DNA from 4 places in the Streptomyces sp. NPDC048825 genome. Region 1 is predicted to be linked to each of the others. Evidence: riboswitches for the same ligand, from Rfam matches in the RefSeq annotation. Region 1 holds a riboswitch; each other region holds the start of a gene.
What was found. A riboswitch is a leader RNA that binds a small molecule or an ion and turns the genes downstream of it on or off. The one in region 1 is predicted to bind cyclic di-AMP.

Region 1 (7,567 bases):
TTACAGGACCTCACACGGAGGAGGCGTGTGTCATGACCCGACCGTCCGCCCGCTACGTCCTGCCCGAGTTCACCGAACGCACCAGCGCGGGGCAGCGGACCATGGATCCGTACTCGAAGCTGCTGGAGGAGCGGATCGTCTTCCTGGGGACACCGATCGACGACACGTCGGCGAACGACGTGATGGCGCAGTTCATGCACCTCGAGTACCAGTCGCCGGACCGCGACATCTCGCTGTACATCAACTCTCCCGGCGGCCAGTTCAGCGCGATGACCGCGATCTACGACACGATGCGGTTCGTCAGCTGCGAGGTGGAGACCGTCTGCCTGGGGCAGGCGGGGGCCGCCGCCGCGGTACTGCTCGCGGCCGGTGCGCCGGGGAAGCGGTCCGCACTGCCGGACGCACGCGTACTGATCCACCAGCCGGCGCTGCCCGAGCCGGTGCAGGGCCAGACCTCCGATCTGGCCATCCAGGCCGAGGAGTTGATGCGCACGCGCAGGATGCTCGAGGAGATGCTCGCCCGGCATACCGGCCAGAGTCAGGAGCGCATCAGCGCGGACATCGAGCGGGACAAGATCCTGGAGGCACCGCAGGCACTGGAGTACGGGCTGGTCGACCGCATCATTCCGAGCCGCAAGAACTCGCTCACCGCCCCCGGCGCGAGGTGAACGGCGGATGCTCCCACCCGAGTTGCCCCCGCTGCCGGCGCTGACCCGGGCGGAGGGTGAACTGGTCGACCGTTACCTGGAGGTGCTCGATCTCCTGGGCCGGATCAATCCGGCGAACCGCGGCGACACCTATGGCGGACTGCGCGCGGCACAGGCACTGGTCACCAAGGCCACCGCGCTGCGCGATGCGCTGAACCTGATGCACCAACGCGGCGAACACGAGTTGCACGCACCGACCCTGACGCGGGCTCTGCGGGTCCTCGACGGTGAGCGCCGGGCGGCCCGCGTCACCTTGCCGCCGGAGACCTCCGACATCTGACGCCCACCGAGCGGCCCGGGGGCTCCGCAGGCGACTGAGGGGGCGTCCGGGCAAGATGTGAAACGGACCAAATGACGTACCCCTGAAAGGAGTAGACGGAGGTACGTTCAAAGGCCCCCGCAACTTGCGCAGCGCGCGTACTCAAACACCGGAATCAGACATTCCGGTGCTGGTACGAGGGTCCTCGACCCCCTCGACGCTCGTTCGACAACAGGCCTGTCCACCCGAACGGGTGAGTGGTGAGTAAGCCCACAAACCGCCGATTCCGCTCGGACTTTCCGACATTCGTGCGTCAAGATCCCTTCCGACGACAAGCCCCCGCCACAGCGGCGGGGCGGTCCGGGCGGACGCCGAGTCCTGCCGCCGCCCGGATGACGGGTCGACAGAAGTGGATCGGCAGGAGTGGAGGACCCAAGCACGACGGGCCGCCGGAGACTTCCGAGTGGTCCTTGGGGTGAAGCCGCACACCGCGGCCGGGCAACTTCGCCAGCCCGAATCCGACAGGTCATCCTTCACAGGCGGCTGACGAAGGGTTGCGCATGTCTGCGCTCAATCGTGTCCCGTCGCTGTTGACCAGGGCCGGTACCGCCTCGGCTCTCACCGTCGCCGTTGTCGGCGGCAGCGTTGTTGCCCCCGGTCTCACATCCGACGCCGAAGCAGTAACCCCAGCGAAGAAGGCACTTCAGGTAGCGGCCTCCAAAAAGGGGTCCCCGTACAAGTGGGGAGCCACGGGGCCCAGGCGCTTCGACTGCTCCGGGCTCACGCTCTACTCGTTCAAGAAGGCGGGGAAGAAGCTGCCCCGTACGGCCGCGCAGCAGTACAACAAAACGCGCCACATCTCGGCTTCGAGCCGCAAGCAGGGAGATCTGGTGTTCTTCCACTCGGGCCGGAACGTGTACCACGTCGGCATCTACGCCGGGAAGGGACGGATCTGGCACTCCCCGAAGACCGGGGACGTGGTGAAGCTGCAGAAGATCTGGACGAAGAGCGTCTGGTACGGCCGGGTCAGGTGACGCGCGTGGGGTGGCGGCGGTCATCGCCGCCACCCCACGGGGCGTGATTCGGGCGGCTGACGGGATACTCATGGATCCATGGCCCAGCAACCGCCCAGCGACCGAGAGCCCGACGAGCGACGTCCGGGCGACGAGCGTCCGTACGCCCAACGGATGGAGCGGCGCGAGACACCGCTCGAGCGCGCCGACCGCAACTTCATCGAACTGCTCCAGGAGTTGAGGGTCACCCAGACGGGCGTACAGATCCTCTTCGCATTCCTGCTGAGCCTCGCGTTCACCCCGCGCTTCCCGGACCTCGACTCGGTGCAGCGCGCCACGTACATCACGACGCTGCTGCTCGCGGTGCTGTCCTCCGTGCTCCTCACGGCACCGGCCGCCCTGCACCGCCGGCTGTTCCAGCAGGGCGCCAAGCCGCAGATCGTGGCGGTCTCCTCGCACCTCGCCCAGATCGGGATGGGTGTGCTGGCGTTCGCGCTCACCGGCTCGGTCCTGCTCGTCGTCGATGTGACGGCGGGCCGTCTCGAAGGGATTCTGGCCGGCGCGGCCACCATGGTGATCTGCTTCGGCCTGTGGGGGCTCGTGCCGCTCTTGATGAAACGGGCCGGCAGCAGGAGCCCGGACGATTCCTGAGCCCTGCCGGCCGGGCTCTCCGGCTCAGGCGAGCACCGTTTCGAGAACGAGTCCCAGTCCCAGCACCGTAAGAGCGGTTCCGGTGACGGCCTCGATGACCCGGGCTGTACGCGGCCTGCGCAGCCACCGGCCGAGCCGGTCCACGAGCAGCGCGACCGCCGGGAACCAGATCAGCGCGAGCGCGACCACGATCAGCGCGAGGACCAGCGTCCGAGGCATCGCGGGACTTCCGACTGGTACGAACTGCGGCAGCAGGCTGAGGAAGGTGATCGTCGCCTTTGGGTTGAGGGCGTTGGTGACGAAGCCCTGCCGCAGGGCTCCGGCCCCGGACACGACCGGCGCCTCCTCGGCCCCCGTCGTACGCCTGCCGCGCACCGACTGCAGCGTCCGTACGCCGAGATAGAGGACGTAGGCACCACCCAGTAGTTGGAGCGCGCGGAACAGCGGAGGCACGGTCGTCAGCACCGCGGCCACCCCGACGACGGCGAGGGCCGTGTGGACGAGCAGCGCCGCCGCGATCCCGAGCGCGCACGCGATACCGGCCCGGCGGGAGACCAAAGCGTTGCGGACCACGACGGTGAAGTCGGCACCGGGCATGGCGACCAGGCCTGCGGCGACCCCGGTGAAGGCGATGAGCTGTCCATCCATGAGCACCAGCGTGCCCGCTCCAAGCCTTCAGCAGGTATGTGCATTATCCTGGGCCAGCCTTAAGTAATTCTTTAGTCCGCACTTGGGCCGGGAGCCTCGCATGTACGACCCCACGCGGCTCGCGGCGCTGGTGGCGGTCGCCGAGGTCGGCTCGATCACCCGCGCCGCCGAGCGCCTCGGCTACACCACGCCGGCGCTCTCCCAGCAACTGGCCAAGCTGGAGCGGGAGGCGGGCACGGCGCTTCTCGTACGCCACCATCGCGGCGCCCGCCTGACCGGCGCGGGCGAACTCCTCGTGGCCCGGGCACGCCGGGTGCTGGACGAGATGGACCGGGCGCGGCTCGAACTGGCGCGCCTGACCGGGCTGTCCGGCGGCAGGCTGCGGCTCGGCACTTTCCAGACGGCCGGGATCCATCTGCTGCCGCCGGTGCTGAGCGCGTTCCGCCGAGCCCATCCTGATGTGGAGCTGACCGTGGCGGACTACGAGCCGCCGGCCGGCATCGCCGCGGTGGCCGCGGGCCAGGTGGATCTGGCGCTGACGCACGGCTACGAGCCCGCGGCCCCCGTCCCGCTGCCCGCCGCGGTGTCCGCGGAGCCGGTCCTGGTCGAGGAGCTGGTGCTCGTGACCGCCCCCGGGCACGCCCTGACCAGCGGCTCGTCGCGGCTGCCGCTGACCGGTCTTGCCGGCCGGCAGCTGATCAGCATGGCCCCGGACCACCCACCCCGACAGGGCGTGGAGGCCGCGCTCGCCCGCGCGGGCGCCACACCCTCGGTCCTCGTCGCGACTCCCGGCTACGCCCTGGTGGGCGCCCTGGTCAGCGCGGGCCTCGGCATCGCGGTGGTCCCGGAGATGGTCGCCAGAACCGCCGCCACTCCGGTGAGCATGCGCCTCCTGGAGCCGGGCGACCTGCGCAGGACGGTCTCGGTCGCCTACCGCACCGACGAGCAGGCACCCGCGGCTGACGCCTTCCGCGCGCTGCTCCGCGGCGCTTTCGGCCGCGCGTCCCAACGGACCTGACGGTCAGCGCCCTTGAGGGTCCGCAGCCGACAACCCGCAGTCCCCGCAGCCCCTCAGTCGGCAGAGACCGGCTGAACCGGAGTCGTCCAGGGCAGCGTGATCGAAACCGTCTTGCCGCCCTCACGAGTGGGCCGGACCGTCAGCTTCCCCCCGCACTCGGCCGTGAGGAAGCGGATGATCACCATCCCTCGGCCGTTGTCCTGCTGGACGGCCGCAGGGAGTCTCTTCGGGAAGCGTGGATGGCTGTCGGTCACGCCGATGAGCAGTTGCTCGTCACGGTCGAGCGTGAGGTCCACCGTGAAGGTCGGTGACTGGCCGAGGGTGTGCTGCACGGAGTTGGTGGCGAGCTCGGAGACGATGAGACGGACGGTGTCGGCGACATCCGTGTCGGACGGAAGGCCCCATTCGGCAAGGACGTTGGCGACGTAGGTGCGGGCGGCGGAGACCGAGGCGGGATCGCTCGGCAGAGTGACGGATGCTTCCAGGTGGTCTGCCATGGCGACGTCGTCCCTTTCCCACGGGACCGGAGTCCGACACGGAGCGGAGGTTCGAGTACGGTCCCGGACTGGTGCTGCGCGCCAGACTGCCACTACCGGGCCGGTCTCGGTGCCGATCCACCAAGATATGCATATATCTGTCGCTCGAAGCGGTGAACTCTCCGACGACCGACCGTATTTGGGTCGCGCCCAGGGTGGTCATTCGGACGGGTGACCGGGTCGTCTTCTGCCGTCGCCGCGACCCCCGACGCTATAGCGTCGGCGCGACGGTCGGAAGGAGACGACCATGCAACACGGTCCCGCAGTACGCCGCCGCAAACTCGGCGCCGAGCTGCGCGCCCTGCGCACCCGCGCGGGTCTCACGAGCGGCGAGGCCGCCCGGCGCGTCGGCTGGCACCAGTCGAAGGTGAGCAGGATCGAGACCGGCCGCAGCGGGGTCAAAGCGGCGGACATACGGCGACTCCTCGACGCGTACGACGTCCGGGACCCGGAACTGCTCGAGTTGCTCGTCGTGCTCGCGGGCGCCTACGGCGACGGCCGGCACCGCTGGTGGAATGCCTACCGGGGTCTGCTGCCGCCCACGTACCGCGACTTCATCAGCCTGGAGTCGCAGGCCGGCGCGATGCGCACGCTGGAGAACTCCGTGGTTCCCGGGCTGTTGCAGACACCGGAGTACGCCCGTGAGGTGACGCGGGCCGCCCTGGACGGGCTGCCGGACGGCAAGGTCGACGCGCTGGTGGAGGTGCGCCTCGCCCGCCAGGAGGTGCTGCGCTCGGAAACGCCGCTGCGGCTGAGCGCGGTCCTGGACGAGGGAGTGCTGCGGCGGTCGGTCGGCGGACCGGAGGTGATGGCACGGCAGTTGAGGCGTCTGCGGGACGCTGCCCGACTGCCTCACGTGCGGATTCAGGTGCTGCCGTTCGGAGTTGGGGCCCATGTCGGGGTGACCGGGCCTTTCGTTATCTTTTCATTTTCGACCACTTCTGATCTGGATGTGGTTGTTCTCGACCACTTGACGAGTAGCCTCTATCTCGAAAGGGAAGAGGACGTTCAGGCCTACACCGAGGCCTTCAACTCCCTTCAGATCCACGCCCTTTCTCCCGAGGACTCGTTGGATTTCATCGCCGGTCTGGCTGACGGCGAGTAAGGAGGCACCATGTCCACCCCCCTGCCTCGGTCCGTACCTTCCAGCACCCGTCTGCACGGTGTGCGGTGGCAGCGCAGCAGCCGCAGCACAGGAATGAACAACTGCGTCGAGACGGCCTGTCCGGCCTCCGGCCCGTGTGCCGGACTTCTCGCGGTGCGCGACTCGAAGAACACTTCGGGTCCCGCGCTGCTCTTCGCGCCCTCGGCCTGGGAGGGCTTTATCGACGCGCTGCGCTGATCACCCGTACGGCATGGTCGAGTTGCCCGTCGGTGAGGTCCGCGCGGGCGGTGAGCCGCAGCCGTGAGATTCCGTCCGGCACCGACGGGGGACGGAAGCAGCCGACGGCCAGTCCCGCCTCGCGGCAGTCCGCCGCCCAGCGCACGGCCTGCTCCGGCGAGGATGCGCGCACGGAGACGACGGCGGCGTCCGGGCGTACCGCTTCAAGGCCTTCGGCCGTCAGCCGGGTGTGGAGCTGCATCGCCACGGCACGCGCGCGTGCCGCCCGTTCCGGTTCCCGGCGCAGCAGCCGCAGGGCCGCGAGGGCGGCGCCCGCGGCGGCCGGGGCCAGACCGGTGTCGAAGATGAAGGTGCGGGCCGCGTTGACCAGGTGGTCGATCACGTGGGCCGGGCCGAGGACGGCGCCGCCCTGGCTGCCGAACGACTTCGACAGGGTGACCGTCGTGACGACGTCCGCCGCCCCCGCGAGTCCTGTCGCATGCGGTGCGCCCCGGCCGCCGTCACCGAGCACGCCGAGCCCGTGTGCGTCGTCGACGACCAGACCGGCGCCGAACTCCCGGCATGCATCCGCGAGTTCAGCGAGCGGAGCCGCGTCGCCGTCCACCGAGAAGACCGTGTCGGACACGACGACGGCGGGTGCGGAGTGCGTGCCCAGCACCTTGCGTACGGCGTCGGGGTCGGCGTGCGCGACGACCTGCGTGGTGCCCCGCGCGAGACGGCAACCGTCGATCAGCGAGGCATGGTTGCCCGCGTCCGACACGACGAGAGAGCCGTGCGGCGCCAGCGCGGTGACGGCGGCGAGGTTGGCGGCATAACCCGAGGAGAAGACGAGCGCGGACTCGAAGCCGCAGAACTCGGCCAGCTCACGCTCGAGTTCGGCGTGCAGCTCCGTGGAGCCGGTGACCAGCCGGGAGCCGGTGGCGCCGCCTCCCCACACCTGTGCGGCATGCGCGGCTGCCTCGGTGATCTCGGGGTGCCGGGCCAGGCCCAGGTAGTCGTTGCTCGCGAGATCGAGCAGCGGGGACTGAGCAGGGCGTGGGCGCAGGGTGCGGACGAGTCCGGCCCGGCGCCGCGTACGCGCCTGTTCGTCGATCCACGCGAACGGCGATCCCGCCATGTGTCCTCCGGGCCTTGAGGGTCTTGCTTGAGGGTGCGTCCTGCAGACGGTGCTTTGTAGGCAGTGCACAGACCCTAGCCGCCCGGCCCGCCACCCATGATGTGGAAAAAACCACACCTCGAACGGGCTGTCTTGTACGAACTCTCCTTGGCCCCGCCCCCTCGCATAGGCCAGGATCTGACCCCATGGACCTGCTGAACACGCTGGTGGACAAGGGGCTTCGGCGCGAGCTGCCGACCCGCGAAGAGGCACTGGCCGTGCTGGCCACCTCCGACG
Region 2 (7,567 bases), on a different contig from region 1:
TAGACCTCGCCCAGGCCGCCCTGGAGCGCAACCGTGGCCTGGCCACGGCCCGCACCATGAGCTTCTTCAGCCTCGTCGAGGCACGCGCACACGCGCGTGCCGGCGACGCCCAGGCGGCCGGCGGGGCCCTGAAGGCCGCCGAGGGCTGGCTGGAGCGGGCCCGCGACGGCGACCAGGACCCGTCCTGGCTCGGCTTCTACTCGTACGACCGTTTCGCCGCCGATGCCGCCGAGTGCTACCGCGATCTCAAGGCTCCGCGCCAAGTGCGCCGCTTCACCGAGCAGGCACTGTCGAAGCCGACGGAGGAGTTCGTGCGGTCGCACGGCCTGCGTCTCGTGGTGTCCGCGGTTGCCGAGCTGGAGTCGGGGAACCTGGACGCCGCGTGTGAGCAGGGCGTACGGGCGGTGGAGGTGGCGGGGCGGATCTCTTCGGCCCGCACCACGGAGTACGTGAAGGATCTTCTGCATCGGCTGGAGCCGTATGGGGATGAGCCGCGGGTGGTGGAGCTGCGGGAGAGGGCTCGGCCGTTGCTGGTCGCTCCCGCGTAGAGCTGGGTCCTTCGCGTCTGCCCGGTTGGTGTGGTTTTGTGGCTGTGGGTTGTCTGTGGCTGATCGCGCCCACGCGGCGGAGCCGCAAATCGACACAGCCCCGCGCCCCATTCGGGCCTACGGCCCTCAATCGGGGCGGCGGGGCCCCTGCGCCGATTTTCGGGGTTTCAGCGCGTTGTCAGTGGCGCAGTGCACTATCTAAGTGGGAGGTGGGAAGGTGCGACGCGTGATCGTTTATGACTGTGATGTGGTCGTGGTCGGCGGGGGGATCGTTGGGCTGTCCACGGCTTATGCGATTACGCGGGCCGCGCCGGGGACTCGGGTGATGGTGCTGGAGAAGGAGCCGGGGCCGGCTCAGCACCAGACGGGGCGCAACAGCGGGGTGATCCACAGCGGGATCTACTACCGGCCCGGGTCCCTCAAGGCGCGGTATGCCGTGCGGGGCGCGGCCGAGATGGTCAAGTTCTGCGCGGAGTACGGGATCGCGCATGCCGTTACGGGGAAGCTGATCGTCGCCACGGAGCGGGACGAGTTGCCGCGGCTGCATGCGCTGGTGCAGCGGGGGCGGGAGAACGGCATTCCGGTACGGGAGCTGGGGGCGTCCCAGATCGCCGAGTACGAGCCGGAGGTTCAGGGGCTTGCCGCCATTCATGTCGCCACGACCGGTGTCTGCGACTTCGTGGGCGTCGCTCGGCAGCTCGCGGACGCCTCGGGGGCGCAGATTCGGTACGGGGCGGAGGTCACGTACATCGACCGGCGGCCCGATCTCGGGGTCGCTGTTCGTACGGGAGATGGAGACGTCGTACGCGCGCGTGTGCTGGTCAACTGTGCGGGGCTGCACTGTGACGAGATCGCTCGCCTTGCAGGGGACGAGCCCAGGATGCGGATCGTGCCGTTCCGGGGGGAGTACTACTCGCTGGCGCGGCCCTGGCTGGTGAAGGGGCTGGTGTATCCGGTGCCGGATCCCGCGTTTCCGTTCCTCGGGGTGCATCTCACGCGCGGGATCGACGGGGGCGTTCACATCGGGCCGAACGCTGTGCCGGCGTTGGCCCGTGAGGGGTATGACTGGCGGACCGTGCGGGCTCGGGAGCTGGGGGCGACGCTTGCCTGGCCCGGAGCCTGGCGGATAGCTCGGCGGCACTGGCGGTATGGCGGGGGTGAGCTGCGGCGGTCTTTGTCCAAGGCGGCGTTTGCCGGGGCTGTGCGGCGCTTGTTGCCGGCGGTTACTCAGGATGACCTGGTTCCGGCTTCTGCGGGCGTTCGCGCCCAGGCGGTCCTTCGGGACGGCACGTTGGTGGACGACTTCCTTCTGCGGGAAGGGCCGCGCACGGTGCATGTGCTGAACGCGCCGTCCCCTGCGGCTACCGCTTCGCTTCCGATTGGGCGTGAGGTGGGGCGGAGGGTTCTGGAGGCGTTGGGGTGACCGCGGGGGTTTCTTTCCCCAGCCCCGCCCCTTCCCGAAACTGGGGCTGCGCCCCAGGCCCCCCGCAAGGGGGTGGGGGTGACAGGTCGTGTCGCGGCTACGGGTGCGTCGTGGCTGGTCGCGCAGTTCCCCGCGCCCCTGAAAAGCAAAAGCCTGCGGCTCCACTCGCCCCAGCCACAACGTGCCCGCACCCTCCCACCGGCGGGAGGGGACGTGGGCCGGTGCGTCGTATGCCCGTCGCGTAGGTTCTGTCTCAGACCACCTGCGCCCTGTGTCAGACGAAGGGCCGTATGCCCACCCTGCGACGGGCTGACGCACCGGCCCACGGCCCCGACCCACCACCCACCCAAGGGGCGCGGGGCTGTGACATCAGCGGCTCCGCCGCGGGGCGCGACCAGCCACAACGCACCCGCACCCGAAAACGAACCCACCCGCCCAACCGCCGGAGGCAACCCGCTCCGTAAAATGAACCGCACTGTGTCTGAGCGCCAAAACACCGAAGAACCCCGCCGTCCCCACCCCCGCGCCAAAGGCGAACCCCGCTTCCCCGACGGCCCCCGCGCCGACCCCGCAGGGTCCCACTTCGAGCGGCGGATCCGTAGCTTTCAGCCGCGGCGGAGTCGGGTCACGCATGGGCAGGCCGACGCCTTGCAACGGCTCTGGCCAAAGTGGGGGCTTGATATCGATGGCCGGCGGAAGATCGACCTCACCGACCTGTTCGGGAACGACAAGCCCGTCGTGCTGGAGATCGGGTTCGGGATGGGCGAGGCCACCGCTCAGATGGCCGCCGAGGATCCCGCCACCAACATTCTCGCCGTCGACGTGCACACCCCTGGCCAGGGGAATCTGCTCAATCTCGCGGACCGACACGGGCTGTCCAACATCCGGGTCGCGAACGGCGACGCGATCATCCTGCTCAGGGAGATGCTCCAGCCGGACTCCCTGAGCGGACTGCGCGTGTACTTCCCGGACCCCTGGCCCAAGAAGCGCCACCACAAGCGCCGCCTGATCCAGCCGGACTTCCTCACACTCGCCGCGTCCCGCCTCAAGCCCGGCGCGCTGCTGCACTGCGCCACGGACTGGGAGCCGTACGCCGAGGTGATGCTCGAAGTCCTCACCGCGCACCCGGACTTCGAGAACAGCCGGCCGGGCGGCGGTTTCGCGCCCCGTCCGGACTTCCGCCCGCTGACCCGTTTCGAGAGCCAGGGCCTGGACAAGGGACATGTGGTGCACGACCTGCTGTTCCACCGCGTGCCGCGCAGCACCCCGCACGACGCCCCACCCAGAACCCCATAAAGCCCGTCCGAATCCAGCGAACCCAGCGGAGCGCAAACGTACCGTCGCAAGCCCAGCCCCTCCCTGGTTAGGGTCGATGTTGTGGCCACCAGTCCCCCGTATCCGGCGTACCCGGCGTACCCACCACCTCCCGGCACCCACGCCGGAGGCACCCGGCGGCATACACACTGGTGGCGCCGCAGGTGGGTGCGCTACGGCGCGCTGATCACCCTGCTCGCCCTCTCCGGTCTCGTCATCCTGGCCCTGGTCCGCGAACAGACCGGCACCGAGGGCTTTTTGGTGGGCCTTGGCCTTGCCGTGCTGCCCGTCCCGCTGCTGATCGCCGCGTTCCGCTGGCTGGACCGGGTCGAGCCGGGGCCCTGGCGGAACCTGACGTTCGCGTTCGCCTGGGGCGCCTGCGCGGCGGCGCTGATAGCGATCGTCGCGAACAGTTTCGCGACGCGTTGGATAGCCACGGCCACCGCGGACCCGTCGAGCGCCGACACGATCGGCGCGACGGTCATAGCGCCCGTCGTGGAGGAGAGCGCGAAGGCCGCCGCCGTCTTACTTGTCTTCCTGTTCCGCAGACGGGACTTCACCGGGATCGTCGACGGCGTGGTGATAGCCGGGCTCACCGCGACCGGCTTCGCGTTCACCGAGAACATCCTCTACCTCGGCACCGCCTTCGGCACCGACCAGCTCAGCGGCGGGGACGGTATCGCCTCCGTCACCGCCGCCACCTTCTTCGTACGCGTGATCATGTCGCCCTTCGCGCACCCGCTGTTCACCGTGCTCACCGGCATCGGCTTCGGCATCGCGGCGCTCTCGGCGGACCGCCAGCACATACGACGCGTACTGCTGCCCTTCGCGGGCCTGCTGCTGGCGATGGGCATGCACGCCCTCTGGAACGGCTCGTCGACCTTCGGCACATACGGCTTTTTCGCGGTGTACGCGGCGTTCATGGTGCCCGCGTTCGGCCTGCTGACCTGGCTGGTCATCTGGACGCGGCAGCGTGAGCTCGGTACGGTGCGCGCCGAGCTGCCCGCATACGCCATGGCGGGCTGGCTGACCGTTCCCGAGCCGTTCGTGCTCGGCTCGATGAAGGCGCGGCGACTGGCCCGCGAGTACGCCACGTATCACGGCGGGCGCCCGGCGGGGCGGGCGGTTGCGGAGTACGAGGCCTACGCGACGTCCCTCGCGTTCCTGCGCCACCGGGGGCGCCGCGGCCGTGCGGGCGCCGATTTCGTCGTACGGGAACGGGAGTTGCTCCACGAGCTGTGGGCCCGCCGCGAGCTGGCCCGTCCCGCACTGGCGTACGCGGCCCGGTCCACGGCACCACTCCCGGTGCCGCCACCGTGGCCTGCGTACGGGAACGCCTACGGGCAGGCGTCGCCCTTCCCGGCGTATGACCCGGCCTACAACCCCTACCGGAACTAGGCGAAAAGCAGGACGCCATCCGCTTCTCGTCCGAAAAGCGGATGGCGTCGAAGAGCTGACCTACGGGTTTACGGGTTGAGCCCCTTGCTCCGCAGCCAGGCCATCGGGTCGATTCCGTCGCCGCCCGACGTCTTGACCTCCATGTGGAGGTGCGCCCCGGTGACGTTGCCGGTCGCGCCTACGCGGCCGATGACCTCGCCCGTGCTGACCTTCTGGCCGACGCTGACGCTGATCGAGGACTGGTGGGCGTACCAGATCTCCGTGCCGTCGTCGAGCTTGAGCTTCGTGAGGTAGCCGTACGAGCCGTTCCAGCCGGCCTCGGTGATGGTGCCGCTGTGGACCGCCTTGAGCGGCGTACCCGACGGGGCGGCGAAGTCCAGGCCGGTGTGGCTCCCGGAGGACCACAGGGCGCCGGACTGACCGAAGGTCGAGGTGATGGTGTACGAGGACGTCGGCAGCGCGAAGCTCCTGGCGAGCTCGGCGAGGCGCTCCGCCTCGGCCTTCTGCCGGGCCTCCTCCGCCGCCTTCTCCTTGGCTGCCTCGGCCTTGGCCCGGGCAGCTTCCCGCTCCTTGGCGGCCTGCTCGGCGGCCTTCTTGGCGGCGGCGGTCGCCGCGGCCTGCCTGGCCTCGCGGTCCACCTGGTCCTGCTGCCGCTCGGCCTGCAGGATGATGCGGGCGCGCAGGGCCTCGCCGGCGTCGGAGTTGCCCTGCTCGGCGTCCGCCGTGGTCAGACCGGCCTGGGTGAGCGGTGTCGCGGAGCCGGCCTCTTCCTCTTCCTCGGGGTCGTCCGAGATCAGGGGAAGGTCGGGCAGGGTGATGGAGACCGGCGGCTTGCCGGTCTGCGCGCTGGCCATGCCGCCCGCGCTGACGGCAGCTATGACTCCGACGCCCAGAACCGTGGAGCTGCGCGCAAGGCCTCCGCCGCGCTGCTTGCCGACGCGGTGCCTGCCGCGAACGGGCTTGAGGGAATCCTCGGTGGGGTTCCACTCCTCCCAGGTCTCCTCGTCCTGGCGTTTGCCGTAGCCGAATGAGTCGGGCTGCTGCTCACTCGGCGCGAACGAAGTCTGGGGGGCAGGCCGGTTGGACGCCACGTAGGCGCACTCCTTTCCTTCCTTGTCGCCTACCGGGTTAGCTGACGGGTTCGGAGCAGGAAGGTCTCCTACGCGCGTCGCTCACGGTGTCTCCACCGGGAACGACGCCCGATTCACCCCAAGTGGTGGTTCCCCGGTTCCCTTGCGGGATTCGGCGCGTGCGCACGGAGCCGACTCTTGTGACGGCTGGGACGACCGCGCTGCGTTATCGAACGTTAATAGAGGCAGGCACCGGATTCCAAGCTGTTCCGGAGATTCGTTGGCGGTCTTGGCCTGGACTTTCAGGTCATGAGCGGGATGAATCGGGCGAGTTGATCCTGACTCGCGGGTAATTCACTGCTGTGACTTCTGTTGACAATGTTTCAGTTGCTAACCGGAGTGGGTTGGTCCGACTACTACCGGTGATATTGACCCCGCAGGCATCAGACCCGGGGCGGTTCAAGAACCCGCCTCACGGCCTCCTGACCGCCAGCAGCGCCATGTCGTCCGTCGCGCCGCCGACTCCCGTGTGCCGGACGACCTCCTCCACGAGCGTGGCGAGCAGCGCCCGCGGTCCGTGGAAGGTCCGGCCCGCGAGGCACTGAGCCGGGTCGAAGAAGACGCCGTGCCGGTCCCGGGCCTCGGTCACCCCGTCCGTGTAGAAGAGCAGGGTGGCCCCGCCGGGGAACGGGACCTCCTGCGCCCGGTCGGGCCACGGGCCCAGTTCGCCCATCCCGAGCGGCAGTGCGGGGTCCTCGGACCGCAGCGTGTCCAGCGAGCCGTCCCGGTACAGCAGGAGCGGCCAAGGGTGACCACGGTGGACGAGGCGTACGACGGCGTCGGCGTGCGGGAGCTCGGCGAGTACGGCGGTGGTGAAGCCCTCGACCGCCTCGAGGCCGCCTCGCCGGGCGGCCTCGCGCACCAGCGCCCGCTCCAGCCGCTGCGCCACCGCCTCCAGGGTCGCCTCCTGCTCGGCGGCCTCCCGGAAGGCCCCGATGAGCACGGCAACGGCCGCCACCGCGCCCATGCCCTTCCCCCGTACGTCGCCGACGACGAGCCGTACGCCGTGCGGGGTGTCCTGCACGGCGTACAGGTCGCCCCCGATGAACGCGTCCGCCTGCGCCGCCTCGTACCGCGCCGCGATGTCGAGCCCGCCGATCCGTTCGGCCGGTTCGGGCAGTACGGCGCGCTGGGCCGCCTCCGCGATCTCGCGAGCGGAGGCGAGACGTTGGTCACTGCGGCGTACGAGGCGGTTGATGGCGAGGGCCAGCACGGCGACCGCCGTCGCGGTGGCGACCTCGGTGGCCGAGCCCACGTCGAAGGGCCCTCTGATGTGCAGCAGGGACAGGGCGGCGACGGCCACGAGTCCGGTACGCAGCGTGTTGCCGAACGTGGAGAGGGGCGCGGCGACGAGCGGGGCGACCGTGAAGAAGGGCACCGCGGTGAAGGGGGGCGGGGTGAGGAAGTCGTAGCAGACGCCCGCGATGATCAGCAGCACAGGGAGCGCACGGACGAGAGTCCGGAGGTCAGCGATCCTCCGCCCACCAGTCTCCACTTCTCCGGGCCCCACCACTGCTCTCCCGCCCTTCACCGCGCTCGGTCACAGGTTTCCCGGCGGGTGGTCGGGGGGCGACCTGTGCGGGCCGAGTGGGTGAGCGGGCCATGGGGGACAGGACCGTCGGGAACCCGGAAAGCACTCAGGGCCGGAACCCGTAGGTTCCGGCCCTGAGTGTTCAGTAGCGGGGACAGGATTTGAACCTGCGACCTCTGGGTTATGAGCCCAGCGAGCTACCGAGCTGCTCCACCCCGCGTCG
Region 3 (7,567 bases), on a different contig from region 1:
AGCGAGATCCCCGCGGAGCGGTACGCGGCCTGCATGAGGCCCGAGCAGTCGAAGGCATCGGGACCGGTGGCACCCCACACGTACGGGCTGCCGAGCTTCTCGTATGCGTACGAAATGGCGGCCGCCGCCCGGGAGTTGGGAGCGGCATCGGTCGATCCCGGAGCCGGCGGAGCGGAGCGTGAGGAGCGGGCCGTGGCGGCGTCGTCCGCGCCGATCCGTGCGCGCTGTTCGTCCGTCAGGCGGGACAGCAGCCGGCGGGCCTCGCCGAGCTTTCCCGTGACCGTCTTCTTGTGCCGGTTCAGCGCCGCTTGCTGGGACTTGAGCGAGGCCAGCTCGACATGGGCGGCCCCGCGCAACTGCTCGATCTCGCGCAGTTGGCCGCGTACGCGCGAAACGGTCGAGGCCTGCCGGCTGCCGGCGCGTTCGGCGAACGCGGCCTCATCCAGGTACTGATCGGGCTCCGAGGAGAGGAAGAGCCGCAGCGCGGGGTCCAGCCCCCCGTCCCGGTACTGCGCGGCAGCCACCGAACCCAGCGCGTCCCGCTCGGAGTTGAGCCGCTCCGTCCTGCGGGCGGCCTCGTCCTGGAGGGAGTCCACCCGCTCCTCCGCCTTGTCGGCCTTCTCCTTCGCCCCGTTGTACTTCTCGGTGGCGATCTCCGCCTCCTGGTACAACTTGTCGACTTTGGCCCGCACCTGATCCGGGGTCAACCGTGGCTCGGCGTGCCCCGCCCCGTCGAAAGAGGTGGCGCTCGCCGCGCCCGCGAGTGCGATCGTGAAGGCGGTGCGGGCCGTATTGCCACCGAGCGAGCGCTGTCTTGGCTTGCGGTGCGCTGCCACCTGGACCACTTCCTTCCCGAACGGGCCGGTCACGCGTCCGGCGGCGGCCCGCACAGGGGGAGCGGGCCGCCGCCGGATCTTCTCGGCGGTGATGTCCGGCTGCCGCCCCTGGTCCGGACGGCGGTGGGGAGCCGGTCACCTGGGGAAGGACGCTAAACCTGAGCGTGCCGGCTCGGTAACGCCATGTACGGAACTGACGGGACTGAGCCGCGAGATGACCGTGTACGACCGTGATCCCGGCCTGACGGCGCCGAGTTGCCGCGAGGCGTTGACCGATGCAGCAGTCGTGGAGGACCGGGCGGTTCGGCGGTGCTATGGGGCCGTCAGTGTCCGTAGGCGTCCGTCAGGGCCTGTACGGGTTACGCCCAGCGGCGCGGGGTGGTGTGAGGCCGTGCACGAGCCCCCGGTTAGGCTCCGGCGTCATGGACGTACTCATCCATCTCTTCGTCGCCCTGCACATCATCGGTATCGCCGCACTCCTCGGCGGCTTCCTCACCCAGATGAAGGCGATGGGCGAGGGCACGGCCCGCTTCGGCCCCGCGATGCTCCACGGCGCGTTCACCATGCTCGTCACGGGCGTGATCCTGGTCGGCCTCAACCAGGCCGACGACCAGGCGGTCAACAACATCAAGATCGGCGTCAAGCTGGCGTTGCTGATCGTGATTCTGGGTCTCGTGTATGTGAAGCGGGACGAGGAGAAGGTGGACAAGGGCTTGTTCGGCCTGGTCGGCGGGCTGACCACCGCGAACATCTTCATCGCGGTGCTCTGGACCTGACGGCCTGAAGAGCCTCAAAAGCGGCCCCTTGAAGAGCCCCAAACGGGCTCACGCGCGCGTGCACCCCGAAAAGGGGCCCACGCGCGCGTGCCTCACGCCGGACGGACCACGCTGTGGATCGGCATGTAGTAGATCGACTCCTCGCGGACATACGCACCCGGCTTCGGGGCGTGGATCATCATGCCGTCGCCGAGGTAGAGGCCGACGTGGCTGATGTCGTCGTAGAAGAAGACGAGGTCGCCGGGCTGGGCGCTGGCGACCGAGACCTGGGTGCCCACCTTGACCTGGTCCCAGGTGGTGCGCGGGAGGGTGACGCCGGCGGCTTTCCAGGCGGCCTGGGTGAGGCCGGAGCAGTCGTAGGAGTCCGGTCCTGACGCGCCCCAGACGTACGGCTTGCCGGTCTGGGAACGGGCGAAGGCGATCGCCTTCTCGCCCTTGGCGGTCGTGGTGCCCGCGGAGGTGCCCGTGCCGGTCGAGGTCCCCACGTCGGTGGAGGGCGTGGGAGTCGGCTGGGCCTGCTGCTGCTGCTGCTGCTGTTGGCGGCGCAGCTCCTCCGCGGCCTGTTGCTGCCGCGCCAGCTCCTCCGCCTTGCGCTGGGCCTCCTCGCGCTTCTCCCGCTCGATCGCCGCGAGCCGCGCCTTTTCCTCGGTGGTCAGCTGCGAGAGCAACTGGCGCGCCTCGGCGAGCTTCCGCTGAACGTCCGCCTTGGACGACTTCAGGGTGTTCTCGGTCTTGGTGAGCGCCTGAAGGCTCTCAGAGGCCTCCTGACGCTTCTGCGTCATCTCGGACTGCTGCGTCGCATAGTCATCGACGGCCTGCTGCTGGCGGCTGGTCAGCCGGTCCATCAGCTGGTTCTGGTCGAAGTAGTCCTGCGGGTTGTCCGCGAGCAGCAGGGACGCGGTGTCAGGGGCGGCGGCGCCCGTACGGTACTGCGCGGCGGCGAACGTACCGAGCTCCTCACGCGCTTCGTTGAGCTTCTGCGTGCGGGAGGCCACGTCGTCAAGGAGGTTGTCGACCTTCTTGCGCTGCTTGCCGGTCTTCTCCTTGGCACCGTTGTACTTCTCGGTCGCCGTCTCCGCCTGCTGGTAGAGGTCGTCGACCTTCTTCTGGACTTCGTCGAGGCTGGGCTTCGGCTCCGCCGAGGGCGAAGCGTTCGCCGTCTGCGACAAGAGGGCCACCGAGGTGAGAGCGGCGGTGGCGAGGGCAGGGGTCCGTATGCCCATGGGACTGGACGACCGCGCTTTGCGGTGTGGCGCCACGAAGGCGACTCCTTCCGTGCTCCGCCTACCGAGTTAGCTGTCGGGTTCGGGCGTGTGCTTCGGAAGGTTTGCCCTACGGTCTTTGTCCCCTGAGGGAGTTGGACCGATTCACCCCAAGGTCGGTGGGTCCCCGGCTCCGGGTGGCCCGCAAGGGCGTACCGGACTCGGCGGGAGCCGCACGGCCCGGCGACGTTCGCCGGTGGGGGTCGAGCGGCCCACTGCGAAAGCTAACCAACTCGTGTGGCTCCTGTGAAGGTTGATGTGCGAATTGTCCGATACGTTTTCGTGACCTTAGCCTCAGGCGCCATGATCCGTCGCCGACCGTGACAGGACGGTCCTGGAGAGTGAGAGGATTCCTGGCAGGCTCGTACCGGCAGAGCCTTCAGGGTTTTGAGCGCAGCTTTTCAGGGCGGCCGCGAGGTGTCAGTGGGGGAGCCTAGACTCGGAGAGCGATGAGCAGCCTCTTTGATGACAGCTTCCTGGCGGACCTCAAACCCTCGCGGGACCACGAGGAAGAGCCCCCGCCGCAGCCCGAGGACGAGCACGTACCGGAGCAGGTTCCGGACGATCTGTTCGGCGGGAAGTTCGACGTGCCGCCGGACCGGGAGGCCTACTACCGCGATGGTGCCCCCCGTCCCCATGTGGACGCGGCCGCGCTTCTGGAGGGGCTGAACGACAACCAGCGCGCGGCGGTCGTGCACTCCGGCTCCCCCCTGCTCATCGTGGCCGGCGCCGGGTCCGGCAAGACCCGTGTGCTCACGCACCGGATCGCGTACCTGCTCGGCGAGCGGAAGGTGCACCCGGGCCAGATCCTCGCGATCACGTTCACCAACAAGGCCGCGGGCGAGATGAAGGAGCGCGTCGAGCACCTCGTCGGCCCGCGTGCGAACGCGATGTGGGTGATGACTTTCCACAGCGCGTGCGTACGGATCCTGCGGCGGGAGTCGAAGAGGCTCGGCTTCACGTCCTCGTTCTCGATCTACGACGCCGCCGACAGCAAGCGCCTCATGGCCTTGGTCTGCCGCGACCTGGACCTCGACCCGAAGCGCTTCCCGCCCAAGTCCTTCAGCGCCAAGATCTCGAACCTCAAGAACGAGCTGATCGACGAAGAGGACTTCGCGGCACAGGCCTCCGACGGCTTCGAGAAGACCCTCGCCCAGGCGTACGCGCTCTACCAGTCGCGACTGCGCGAGGCGAACGCCCTCGACTTCGACGACCTGATCATGACGACGGTCAACCTCCTGCGTGCCTTCCCGGACGTCGCCGAGCACTACCGCCGCCGCTTCCGCCACGTCCTCGTGGACGAGTACCAGGACACGAACCACGCCCAGTACGCCCTCGTACGGGAACTCGTCGGCACCTCCGAGCACCCCGTGGACGTACCCCCGAGCGAGCACGACGTGCCGCCCGCCGAGCTGTGCGTCGTCGGTGACGCCGACCAGTCCATCTACGCCTTCCGCGGCGCGACCATCCGCAACATCCTCCAGTTCGAGGAGGACTACCCGGACGCGACGACGATCCTCCTGGAGCAGAACTACCGCTCCACACAGACGATCCTGAGCGCGGCGAACGCGGTCATCGAGCGCAACGAAAGCCGCCGCCCCAAGAACCTGTGGACCAACGCGGGCGCGGGCGCGCGCATCACCGGCTACGTCGCCGACACGGAGCACGACGAGGCGCAGTTCGTCGCCGACGAGATCGACCGGCTGACGGACGCCGGTGAGGCGAAGGCGGGCGATGTCGCCGTCTTCTACCGTACGAACGCCCAGTCCCGTGTCTTCGAAGAGGTCTTCATCCGCGTCGGCCTGCCCTACAAGGTCGTCGGCGGCGTCCGCTTCTACGAACGCAAGGAAGTCCGGGACGTCCTCGCGTACCTGAGGGTTCTCGCCAATCCGGAGGACTCCGTACCGCTGAGGCGGATTCTCAACGTCCCCAAGCGGGGCATCGGTGACCGGGCCGAGGCGATGATCGACGCACTCGCCTCGCGGGAGACGATCAGCTTCTCCCAGGCGCTGCGCCGCGTCGACGAGGCGTACGGCATGGCGGCCCGCTCCACGAACGCCGTCAAGCGGTTCAACACGCTGATGGAGGAGCTGCGGACCATCGTCGAGTCGGGCGCGGGCCCGGCCACGGTTTTGGAGGCCGTGCTCGAACGCACCGGCTATCTGGCCGAGTTGCAGGCCTCCACGGACCCGCAGGACGAGACCCGCATCGAGAACCTCCAGGAACTCGCCGCCGTGGCCCTGGAATTCGAGCAGGACGCCGGTGAGGGCGAGGCTGCGGGCGGGCTGTCGGACTTCCTGGAGCGGGTCGCGCTCGTCGCCGACTCCGACCAGATCCCGGACGAGGAGGAGGACGGCTCCGGCGTCATAACGCTCATGACCCTCCACACCGCCAAGGGCCTCGAATTCCCCGTGGTGTTCCTGACCGGCATGGAGGACGGCGTCTTCCCGCACATGCGCTCTCTCGGCCAGACCAAGGAGCTGGAGGAGGAGCGGCGGCTCGCCTACGTCGGCATCACACGCGCGCGGGAGCGGCTGTATCTGACGCGGTCCTCGATGCGGAGTGCCTGGGGGCAGCCCTCGTACAACCCGCCGTCCCGCTTCCTGGAGGAGATCCCGGACACCCATCTGGAGTGGAAGCGGACGGGGTCCATGGGAGCGGTGGCCTCCGGCCCCGCGGCGGGCGTGGCGGCCTCCCTGTCCTCCTCCCGCTCGCGCTCGGCGGCCTCGGGCGCCTCCGGCTTCGCCACGCGGCGGGGCGGTGCCACGGAGAAGCCGGTGGTGTCGCTGGCCGTGGGGGACCGGGTCACACACGACCAGTTCGGGCTCGGCACGGTGGTCGGCGTGAAGGGCGCGGGGTCGAACGCGGAGGCGACGATCGACTTCGGGGACACAAAGCCGAAGCGGCTGCTGCTGCGGTACGCGCCGGTGGAGAAGCTGTAGCCCTGCCGGGCTCGGTGGCCGCGCGGCGGGGCGGTTACGTCGGGTTGAGGCCGTGGCTGCGGAGCCACGACAGGGGGTCGATCGCGTCGCCGCCGCCAGGGCGAACCTCGAAGTGGAGGTGCGGGCCCGTCGAGTTGCCGGAGTTGCCGGAGAACGCGATCGGATCGCCTGCCTTCACCTCGGTCCCGGAAGCGACCTTGTAGGTGGAGAGGTGGCAGTACCACAACTCCGTACCGTCCTTCGCGGTCACGATCACCATGTTCCCGTACGCGCTGTTCCACTGCGTACGGACGACGCCGTCGGCCGCTGCCATCACTGTCGTGCCATACGAGACGGGAAAATCGATGCCCGTGTGCACGGACATCCAGTTGATGCCGGACTGGCCGTAGTAGGCGCTGAGCCCCTTCTGCTCGACCGGCAGCGCGAACTTCGGACGCAGCCGCTCCTTGCGCGCCGCCTCCGCCGCCGCCCGCTTCTTCTCGGCCACCTGCTGGGCCTTGAGATCGATCCGCTCCTGCGTACGGCTCGCCCGGTCGGCGAAGTCGTCCGCGTCCGCGGTCAGGCTCTCGAGCTGGGTGTCGAGCTTGTTGTTGGCGGTCGCCGGCTGCACAGCCGTCGTGCCGGTCGCGGCCGTCGTCTCATTGCCTTCGTTCCCGTTCCCGCTGCCCACGGATGCCGCCGCGATCCCGGCCACACCCATCACGCACGCGGACGGCACGGCGACGGTGAGCAGAGCGGAACGCTTGGGAGGGGTACGGCGGCGGGAGCGGGAGGCTGCGCGGGACCCCGGGCGGGGGGCCGGCAGGACGGCGGTGGCGTCCGGGGCGAGCTCTTCGGGGCCGTCGAGGAGAGGGGCTTCGTCGTGGCTGCCGGCGCTGATACCGGTGCCGGCGTCCGGATCCAGGTCGCCGGAGGGGGAAAACTCGTCTTCTATGGCGGCCTGTTGTTCGTATGTGACCGGCTCGAAGATCGCTGTGGCCGATTGATCGTACGGCTCATGCGGCTCGTGTTGGTCGTACGACTCGTGCTGTTCGCCGCCGTCGGAGTTCCATGCCGTGGCGTCGTACGCACCCGAGTCGAAGGTCTGCGTGTTCCACTGCTGAGGCTGGCCGAACGGTTCGGCCTGCAGCCAGGCGTTCGCGTCCCACTGACCGCTGATGTCGGGGCCTGTGGACTGCGCAGGGATCCCGACGAGCGGCTGGTGACCGGAGGTGTCCGTCCACAGGCCGGTCGCGTCATGGCCGCCGGTGTCGTACGCGGCGTGATGCTGGGCCGCGTAAGGGTCGTAGTTCAGCGTCTGGTGACTGCCGGTGGACGTGTACGAACCCGTAGCGCCGCTGCCCGGCATGTCGCCGAAGAGGGGATCGGTCTCGAAACTCGTCGTGGCCTCGAAGGGAGGCGCCGCGCAGGCGCCCGGTGTGCCGTATGTGACGTAGATGCCGGTGGGCGCCGCGTCAAATCCGGTGGCGGTGTAGGCGTCGTACGTGGTGAAGTCGTCGTACTGGACCCCGTGCTCGCCATGCGACGCGAAGTGCGTCGAGGCAGCTTCGGGAGCCGCGGCCGGGGGCGGCACGGTCCCCGACGGGTGACGGTCGTTCACCAACTTCTCTTTCGCCTCGACGACAGGGGCGCTGGCAGAGCAGTGCGGTGACTGTACCCGGCTGTTGACGGGCGCGACAATCTTCGGCCGTCATCCCCCGCTCGGGAAACGGGCATTCGGCCGCCTTTCGGCGGACTGCGGGTGCGACTTT
Region 4 (7,567 bases), on a different contig from region 1:
TGTGCGCGGACGGCGCCCACCCCCAGCTGCCGTATCTGCGCGAGGCCGGCGTCAAGGTCGACGAGGCGGCCCCGACCGCCGAGGAACTCGTCGACGCCTGCGCCGGCGGCCACACGGTGACCGTGGTCGCCACAGGCGAGGGCGAGCCCCAACTGACCGACGGACTCGCCCGCCTGGCCGGCTCCGGCCGCGTCCAGATGCCCGACCTGGAACTGCTCCCCGCCTCGTACGACCTCCCCGGCGCCCGCCTCCTCGACCTCGTCCAGGTCATGGACCGCATCCGAGCCGAATGCCCCTGGTCCTCCCAGCAGACCCACAAGGGACTCGCGAAATACGGCATCGAGGAGGCGTACGAACTCGTCGAGGCGATCGAGGAGGGCGACCGCCACGAGCTGCGGGAGGAACTGGGCGATGTCCTGCTCCAGGTCGTCTTCCATGCCCGGATAGCGGAGGAAGGCCGCCCGGAGGATGGTTCGGAACCCTTCTCCATAGACGACGTCGCAGGCGGCATCGTCACCAAGCTCATCCACCGCCACCCCCACGTCTTCGGCGACGAAACCGCCACGACGCCCGAAGAGGTCAAGGCCCATTGGCTGCGCACCAAGGCGGCGGAGAAGCAGCGCACGTCCGTGACGGAGGGCGTCCCACTGGGTCAGCCCGGTCTGGCCCTGGCAGCGAAGCTGGCATCCCGCGTACGCACAGCGGGACTTGAAGTGCCGATACCGCAGGGCGAGGGCGTCGGTTACGAACTGCTGGCGATGGCGGCACGCGCCGAGGCGGACGGGGTGGACCCGGAGGCGGCGCTGCGGGCTGCCGCGCGGGCCTATCGGGATGCGATACGGGCTGCGGAGGGCTGACGCGGCAGTGTGGCCGGGGCTGCTGCGACTGAGGTAGCTGCACCGTGGAGATACGTCGGCCAGGGCGGGCGGCTACGGTCAAAGGCATGCACGACCAGCCGCCTGCTCAGAGCGCCGCCCTCGCCGGCCCGCCCCCCGAACTCTTCACCTGGGAGTTCGCCACCGACCCCTACCCGGCGTACGCCTGGCTCCGTGAGCACGCCCCCGTGCACAAGACCCGGCTCCCGAGTGGAGTCGAGGCCTGGCTGGTCACCCGGTACGCGGATGCCAAGCAGGCCCTCGCTGATCAGCGGCTCAGCAAGAACCCCGCTCACCACGACGAACCCGCTCACGCCAAGGGCAAGACAGGTATCCCCGGTGAGCGCAAAGCCGAGTTGATGACTCATCTGCTCAATATCGATCCGCCGGATCACACACGGCTCCGGCGGCTCGTGGCCAAGGCGTTCACCCCGCGCCGTGTGGCCGAATTCGCGTCGCGCGTCCAGGAGTTGGCCGACCAGCTCATCGATCAGTTCGCGGACAGGGGCAGCGCCGATCTCATTCACGAGTTCGCCTTCCCGCTCCCCATCTACGCGATCTGCGATCTGCTCGGCGTCCCCCGCGAGGACCAGGACGACTTCCGGGACTGGGCGGGGATGATGATCCGGCACGGGGGAGGACCGCGCGGCGGCGTTGCCCGGTCCGTGAAGAAGATGCGTGGCTATCTCGCCGAGCTCATCCACCGCAAGCGTGCAGCGCTCCCGGACGAAGCCACCCCCGGCGAAGACCTCATCTCCGGACTCATCCGCGCCTCCGACCACGGCGAGCACCTCACCGAGAACGAGGCCGCCGCCATGGCCTTCATCCTCCTGTTCGCCGGTTTCGAGACCACGGTCAATTTGGTGGGCAACGGGGTGTATGCGCTGCTCACGCACCCCGAGCAGCGGTATCGATTGCAGAAGTCCCTGGCAGCCGGAAAAACGGACCTCCTCGAAACCGGCGTCGAGGAGCTGCTCCGGTACGACGGCCCCGTGGAGCTGGCCACCTGGCGGTTCGCGACGGAGGCGGTCACCATCGGCGGGCAGCACATCGCGGTCGGCGACCCCGTACTCGTCGTACTCGCCGCCGCCGACCGTGACCCCGAGCGGTTCGACGACCCCGACACCCTCGACCTCGGCAGACGCGACAACCAGCACCTCGGTTATGGGCACGGCATCCACTACTGCCTAGGCGCACCCCTCGCCCGGCTGGAGGGCCGGACCGCACTCGCGACGCTCCTCACCCGCCTCCCCGATCTGCAACTGGCAGCGGATTCAGCGGATTTGCGGTGGCGTGGGGGACTCATCATGCGCGGCCTGCGGACGTTGCCCGTCAGCTTCACCCCCACTTCGCCCGGTCTCAGCGCCGGCGAAGCCCGGACTCAAAACTGACGAACCCCCAGCTCAAAGCTGACGTACCCTCAGGTCCGTGATCTTCACGTGATCTGCGCTACATCTACTGGTGACAAGTGATCGGGTCCCACTAGGTTCACGCGAAAGCGGACCTCATCAGTCTCATTGGTCACACCCATGTCACACACTGTCGCGTGAAAGGCAACCGCATGCTCTCCGGGAACGGTCGACACCGTCGCCCTCGTCAGGCGCCGGCTCTCTTTGTGGCGGCAGGGGTGACCGGATCGGCCATCGCGATCCCCCTCCTCGCGGCGAGCAGCGCGAGTGCCGCCAGTGGTGCGACCTGGGACGCGGTCGCGGAGTGCGAGAGCGGCGGCCGGTGGAGCGCCAACTCCGGCAACGGGGAGTACGGCGGCCTCCAGATTGCCCAGGGGGAGTGGGAGCAGTACGGCGGTCTCGACTACGCGATGAGGGCTGACCTGGCCAGTCGCTCGCAGCAGATAGCCGTCGCCGAGAAGATCCTTGCGGACAAGGGTACGAGCCCCTGGGCGACCTGTGGACTGGTCGCGGGCCTGACACAGAACTCCGACTCGGCCGACGTTGATACGGGCCTGGCGCAGGACTCGCCCACGCCGACCTCCACTCCGCCCACCGAGGCGGACTCCGGATCGGGCTCCGATTCGGGGCGGACGTCAAGTGACGACTTCCTAAAGGATGATTCGTCCGACAGTTCCGACTCATCCGATACATCCGCTGATTCGGGATCGTCCGGTAGGTCCGGGTCGTCCACCGCCACCTCGCGGGATTCCGGCGGCGACTCCACCGCCGAATCACCGGACCTCGACAGCTCGCCCAGTCCGCCCACAGGCGCGACGAATGAGGGCGACTCGGGCAACTCCGGCCAGAACGCCGACTCTTCGACCGGAGAGAGTGAGAGCACAAACACAGAGGAGGGCGCCGGCCGTCATCGCGGCGGCAGCGCCGAAGAGGACGCCGATGCCTCCCGTGCGGACGACTCCACCGGCCGGCATGCCTCTCGCGCGGACCGCGCCTCACGCGATGCGGCGGACGCTGCGGACGGCTCGTACACCGTCCGTTCCGGAGACAGCCTCTCGGCAATCGCCGACTCCCTTGACCTCCAAGGCGGATGGCCCGAGTTGTACTCCGCGAACAAGCACACTGTCGGCGCCGATCCGGACCTCATCCTCCCCGGTCAGCGCCTTGAACTCGGCGCAGACTGAGTGGTGTGCAAGGTGCCGAACCAGGCCAAAAGTGGCGGCAGTTCGTGCCGGATGTCCGGTTTGGTGAAAGTGAGACATGGATCTCAAAGGCCCTGATCGTCTTTGAAATTCGGCGGATCGCATGTTTACGGTCGTGACCGCTCGCCACAGCGGGCCCCGACGGACGTCACGCCGAATCCTGCCAACGGCCGTACGGGAACAGTCGTCGCGTAAAGCGCCGTAGGCAGGAGCGGGGGACCCAAGGTAAGTGCCGGGCCCGGTCGTCGAGACCGGGTGCGGCTTGGGGTGAAGTCGTGCGGAGCGATCCGCACGGCCGGGCAACTCACCAGGCCCGAACCCGACAGCTCACCTCGTAGGCGTCGGTGAGGGGATCTCTTCATGCTGCTTTCCGGCAAGGGCAAGCACCGTCGCCCGTCCAAGGCCACCCGCATAGCCACGCTCGCCGGTGTCACCGGTGCCGCCATCGCCGCCCCGCTGATGGTGTCGGGTACGGCCTCCGCCGCCACCGCCTCCGAGTGGGACGCCGTCGCGCAGTGCGAGTCGGGCGGCAACTGGTCCATCAACACGGGCAACGGCTACTACGGCGGCCTGCAGTTCTCCGCCTCCACCTGGGCCGGCTACGGCGGCACGAAGTACGCCGCCACCGCCGACCAGGCCAGCAAGGCCCAGCAGATCGAGATCGCCGAGAAGGTCCTCGCGGGCCAGGGCAAGGGTGCCTGGCCGGTCTGCGGCAAGGGTCTGTCGAGCGCCGCGTACACCGGCGGCGGCTCCTCGGGCTCCGGTGCCGCGCAGGAGAACACCCAGCAGTCCCAGCAGCAGAGCGCCCCGGCCCAGGAGGAGCGCGCCTCCCGCTCCGCGGACCGCCCGGCTGCCAAGAAGACCGTCACCACCCCGACCGGCAAGAAGGTCAAGAAGGGTGACGGCGAGTACAAGGTCGTCAAGGGTGACACCCTCAGCGAGATCGCCACGGAGAACGACGTCAAGGGCGGCTGGCAGAAGCTGTTCAAGCTGAACGACGACATCGTCGACAACGCGGACGTCATCTATCCGGGCCAGCAGCTGCACCTCAGCTGAACTGAGCCCCGGCTCAGCTGAAGCCCGGCCCCCAGAGCGGCTGAAGCCGAGCCCCCAGCGGTCCCGCCCCGGTGCGTCTTCCCCCGTACGCACCGGGGCGGGACTTTTTGTTCCGTTCGGAAACATTTTGCTTTCGGTTAGGTCCATGAGAGGGGCGGACGGCTGGCCGATCGCCCGGAGCCGGTTAGGCTCGTCATCGCGGAGCCGCCGCGGCTTCGCGCTGTGCGGGCCCAGCGGCCCGCGTAACCGCGTCACATCCCAGAAGGAGATGCTCGTGCCGTCCATCGACGTCGTCGTAGCCCGGGAAATCCTGGACTCCCGAGGCAATCCCACGGTCGAGGTCGAGGTCGGCCTCGACGACGGCAGCACGGGTCGTGCCGCCGTTCCGTCCGGCGCCTCCACGGGCGCCTTCGAGGCTGTCGAACTCCGCGACGGAGACGCCAACCGCTACCTCGGCAAGGGTGTCGAGAAGGCCGTCCTCGCCGTCATCGAGCAGCTCGGCCCGGAGCTCGTCGGTTACGACGCCACCGAGCAGCGGCTGATCGACCAGGCCATGATCGACCTGGACGCCACCGACAACAAGGGCTCGCTCGGCGCCAACGCCATCCTCGGCGTCTCCCTCGCCGTCGCGCACGCCGCCTCCGAGGCCAGCGACCTCCCGCTGTTCCGTTACCTGGGCGGGCCGAACGCGCACCTGCTGCCCGTACCGATGATGAACATCCTGAACGGCGGCTCGCACGCCGACTCGAACGTGGACATCCAGGAGTTCATGATCGCCCCCATCGGCGCGGAGTCCTTCTCCGAGGCGCTGCGCTGGGGCGCCGAGGTCTACCACACCCTCAAGAAGGTGCTGAAGACCAAGGGCCTGTCCACCGGCCTCGGCGACGAGGGCGGCTTCGCCCCGAACCTGGAGTCCAACCGCGCCGCCCTCGACCTCATCATCGAGGCCATCAAGGAGGCCGGTTACCAGCCCGGCGAGCAGGTGGCCCTCGCGCTCGACGTCGCCGCCTCCGAGTTCTACAAGGACGGCTCGTACCTCTTCGAGGGCAAGTCGCGCTCGGCCGCCGAGATGACGGAGTACTACGAGGAGCTCGTCGCCTCGTACCCGCTCGTCTCCATCGAGGACCCGCTGTTCGAGGACGACTGGGCCGGCTGGAAGGTCATCACCGACAAGATCGGCGACAAGGTCCAGATCGTCGGCGACGACCTCTTCGTCACCAACCCGGAGCGCCTCGCCCGCGGTATCGAGGAGGGCTCCGCCAACGCCCTGCTGGTCAAGGTCAACCAGATCGGCTCGCTGACCGAGACCCTGGACGCCGTCGAGATGGCCCAGCGCAACGGCTTCAAGTGCATGATGTCCCACCGCTCCGGCGAAACCGAGGACGTCACCATCGCCGACCTCGCCGTCGCGGTGAACTGCGGCCAGATCAAGACCGGCGCCCCGGCCCGCTCGGACCGCGTCGCCAAGTACAACCAGCTGCTGCGCATCGAGGAGATCCTCGACGACGCGGCGGTGTACGCGGGCCGTTCGGCGTTCCCCCGCTTCAAGGGCTGACCTACACAGGCACCTCCTTGCCTACGTCCCCGTACACGGTCCCGTACCGTGTGCGGGGACGTACGCGTGTATGAAGGGGAGGCGGGTGACATGGCCGGGAAGGACCGGGACCGGTTCTCCACCGCGACCAGGCTGCGGCTGCTCGGCGAGCAGACGGCGGCGCGCGTCTACCGCTCCCAGACCAGGCGTCAGGCCCGCCGCTCCCGGCTGACCGGGCGGGCCGCGCTCCTCGCCCTCGTCCTGTGCACCCTCGTCGTCGCCCTCGCGTATCCGACCCGGCAGTACGTCTCCCAGCGCGCCGAGATCGCCGAACTCGAGCGGGAGCGGGAGCAGGCCCGTGAGCAGGTCGAGCAGCTGCGCGACCTCAAGGCACGCTGGCAGGACGACGCGTACGCCGAGCAGCGGATCCGCGAGCGCCTGCACTACGTGAAGCCGGGCGAGACCGGCTACATCGTGATCGATCCGCACGCGGCGAAGAAGTCGCGTACGACGCAGGGGGCGGCCGCCCGCCCCTGGTACGCCAATGTCTGGGACGGGGTCGACAAGGCCGACCGCGCCGACCAGTGAATGCGATGAGAAAGACAGTTATGGAAACCCCTCCGCCTCCCACCCCGCGAACCGAGCCCACCGACGCGGACGTCGAGGCCTTCAAACAGCAGCTCGGCCGCCCGCCGCGAGGCCTGCGCGCGATCGCGCACCGTTGCCCGTGCGGTCAGCCCGACGTGGTCGAGACGGCTCCGCGGCTGCCGGACGGTACGCCGTTCCCGACGACGTACTACCTGACGTGCCCTCGGGCCGCCTCCGCGATCGGCACCCTCGAGGCGAACGGCGTCATGAAGGAGATGACGGAGCGGCTGGCCGCCGACCCCGACCTGGCCGCCGCGTACAGCGCCGCCCACGAGGACTACCTCGCCCGCCGCGACGCCATCGAGGTCCTGGAGGGCTTCCCGAGCGCGGGCGGCATGCCGGACCGGGTGAAGTGCCTGCACGTGCTCGTGGCCCACTCCCTGGCCGCGGGCCCCGGCGTGAACCCGCTGGGCGACGAGGCGCTCGCGATGCTGCCCGAGTGGTGGTGGAAGGGGCCGTGCGTGATGCCGTCCCAGTCCCAGGAGGACATCGTGAAGCCCGGCGCCAACGGAGGCGGGTTCTTCAGCACCGAGGAAGAGGAAGGTGGCAAGAAGTGACACGCGTCGCCGCCGTCGACTGCGGTACGAACTCCATCCGCCTCCTCGTCGCCGACGCGGACCCATCGACCGGCGAACTCATCGACCTGGACCGGCGGATGACCATCGTCCGGCTCGGCCAGGGCGTCGACCGGACGGGCCGCCTCGCGCCCGAGGCGCTGGAGCGGACGTTCGCCGCCTGCAAGGAGTACGCGGCGATCATCAAGGAGCATGGAGCGGAGCGCGTCCGCTTCGTGGCGACCTCCGCCTCCCGGGACGCCGAGAACCGCGATGACTTCGTGCGGGG

Region 2: it holds a riboswitch for cyclic di-AMP, as region 1 does, so the genes downstream of both, ACGFNK_RS25320 (M23 family metallopeptidase) here and ACGFNK_RS24765 (C40 family peptidase) in region 1, are expected to answer to the same signal.
Region 3: it holds a riboswitch for cyclic di-AMP, as region 1 does, so the genes downstream of both, ACGFNK_RS15825 (NlpC/P60 family protein) here and ACGFNK_RS24765 (C40 family peptidase) in region 1, are expected to answer to the same signal.
Region 4: it holds a riboswitch for cyclic di-AMP, as region 1 does, so the genes downstream of both, ACGFNK_RS15360 (transglycosylase family protein) here and ACGFNK_RS24765 (C40 family peptidase) in region 1, are expected to answer to the same signal.

Annotation. Positions count from the first base shown of each region.
Region 1 is NZ_JBICUR010000010.1:268,345-275,911, forward strand. Features, by position in the region: gene ACGFNK_RS24755 (ATP-dependent Clp protease proteolytic subunit) at 33-668, shown strand; gene ACGFNK_RS24760 (hypothetical protein) at 676-987, shown strand; cyclic di-AMP (ydaO/yuaA leader) riboswitch at 1,336-1,523, shown strand; gene ACGFNK_RS24765 (C40 family peptidase) at 1,527-2,000, shown strand; gene ACGFNK_RS24770 (DUF6328 family protein) at 2,154-2,630, shown strand; gene ACGFNK_RS24775 (LysE family translocator) at 2,655-3,278, opposite strand; gene ACGFNK_RS24780 (LysR family transcriptional regulator) at 3,379-4,296, shown strand; gene ACGFNK_RS24785 (ATP-binding protein) at 4,350-4,793, opposite strand; gene ACGFNK_RS24790 (helix-turn-helix domain-containing protein) at 5,080-5,937, shown strand; gene ACGFNK_RS24795 (DUF397 domain-containing protein) at 5,947-6,174, shown strand; gene ACGFNK_RS24800 (8-amino-7-oxononanoate synthase) at 6,155-7,291, opposite strand; gene bioB (biotin synthase BioB) at 7,477-7,567, shown strand, end outside.
Region 2 is NZ_JBICUR010000011.1:11,860-19,426, forward strand. Features, by position in the region: gene ACGFNK_RS25300 (MFS transporter) at 1-548, shown strand, start outside; gene lhgO (L-2-hydroxyglutarate oxidase) at 766-1,971, shown strand; gene trmB (tRNA (guanosine(46)-N7)-methyltransferase TrmB) at 2,437-3,267, shown strand; gene ACGFNK_RS25315 (PrsW family intramembrane metalloprotease) at 3,349-4,683, shown strand; gene ACGFNK_RS25320 (M23 family metallopeptidase) at 4,752-5,774, opposite strand; cyclic di-AMP (ydaO/yuaA leader) riboswitch at 5,786-5,941, opposite strand; gene ACGFNK_RS25325 (PP2C family protein-serine/threonine phosphatase) at 6,226-7,323, opposite strand; tRNA gene ACGFNK_RS25330 (tRNA-Met) at 7,491-7,564, opposite strand.
Region 3 is NZ_JBICUR010000005.1:401,454-409,020, forward strand. Features, by position in the region: gene ACGFNK_RS15815 (NlpC/P60 family protein) at 1-836, opposite strand, end outside; gene ACGFNK_RS15820 (hypothetical protein) at 1,259-1,612, shown strand; gene ACGFNK_RS15825 (NlpC/P60 family protein) at 1,705-2,871, opposite strand; cyclic di-AMP (ydaO/yuaA leader) riboswitch at 2,879-3,051, opposite strand; gene pcrA (DNA helicase PcrA) at 3,324-5,816, shown strand; gene ACGFNK_RS15835 (M23 family metallopeptidase) at 5,851-7,416, opposite strand.
Region 4 is NZ_JBICUR010000005.1:293,253-300,819, forward strand. Features, by position in the region: gene ACGFNK_RS15345 (nucleoside triphosphate pyrophosphohydrolase) at 1-857, shown strand, start outside; gene ACGFNK_RS15350 (cytochrome P450) at 944-2,266, shown strand; gene ACGFNK_RS15355 (transglycosylase family protein) at 2,503-3,468, shown strand; cyclic di-AMP (ydaO/yuaA leader) riboswitch at 3,674-3,842, shown strand; gene ACGFNK_RS15360 (transglycosylase family protein) at 3,847-4,542, shown strand; gene eno (phosphopyruvate hydratase) at 4,811-6,097, shown strand; gene ACGFNK_RS15370 (septum formation initiator family protein) at 6,188-6,664, shown strand; gene ACGFNK_RS15375 (DUF501 domain-containing protein) at 6,685-7,281, shown strand; gene ACGFNK_RS15380 (exopolyphosphatase) at 7,278-7,567, shown strand, end outside.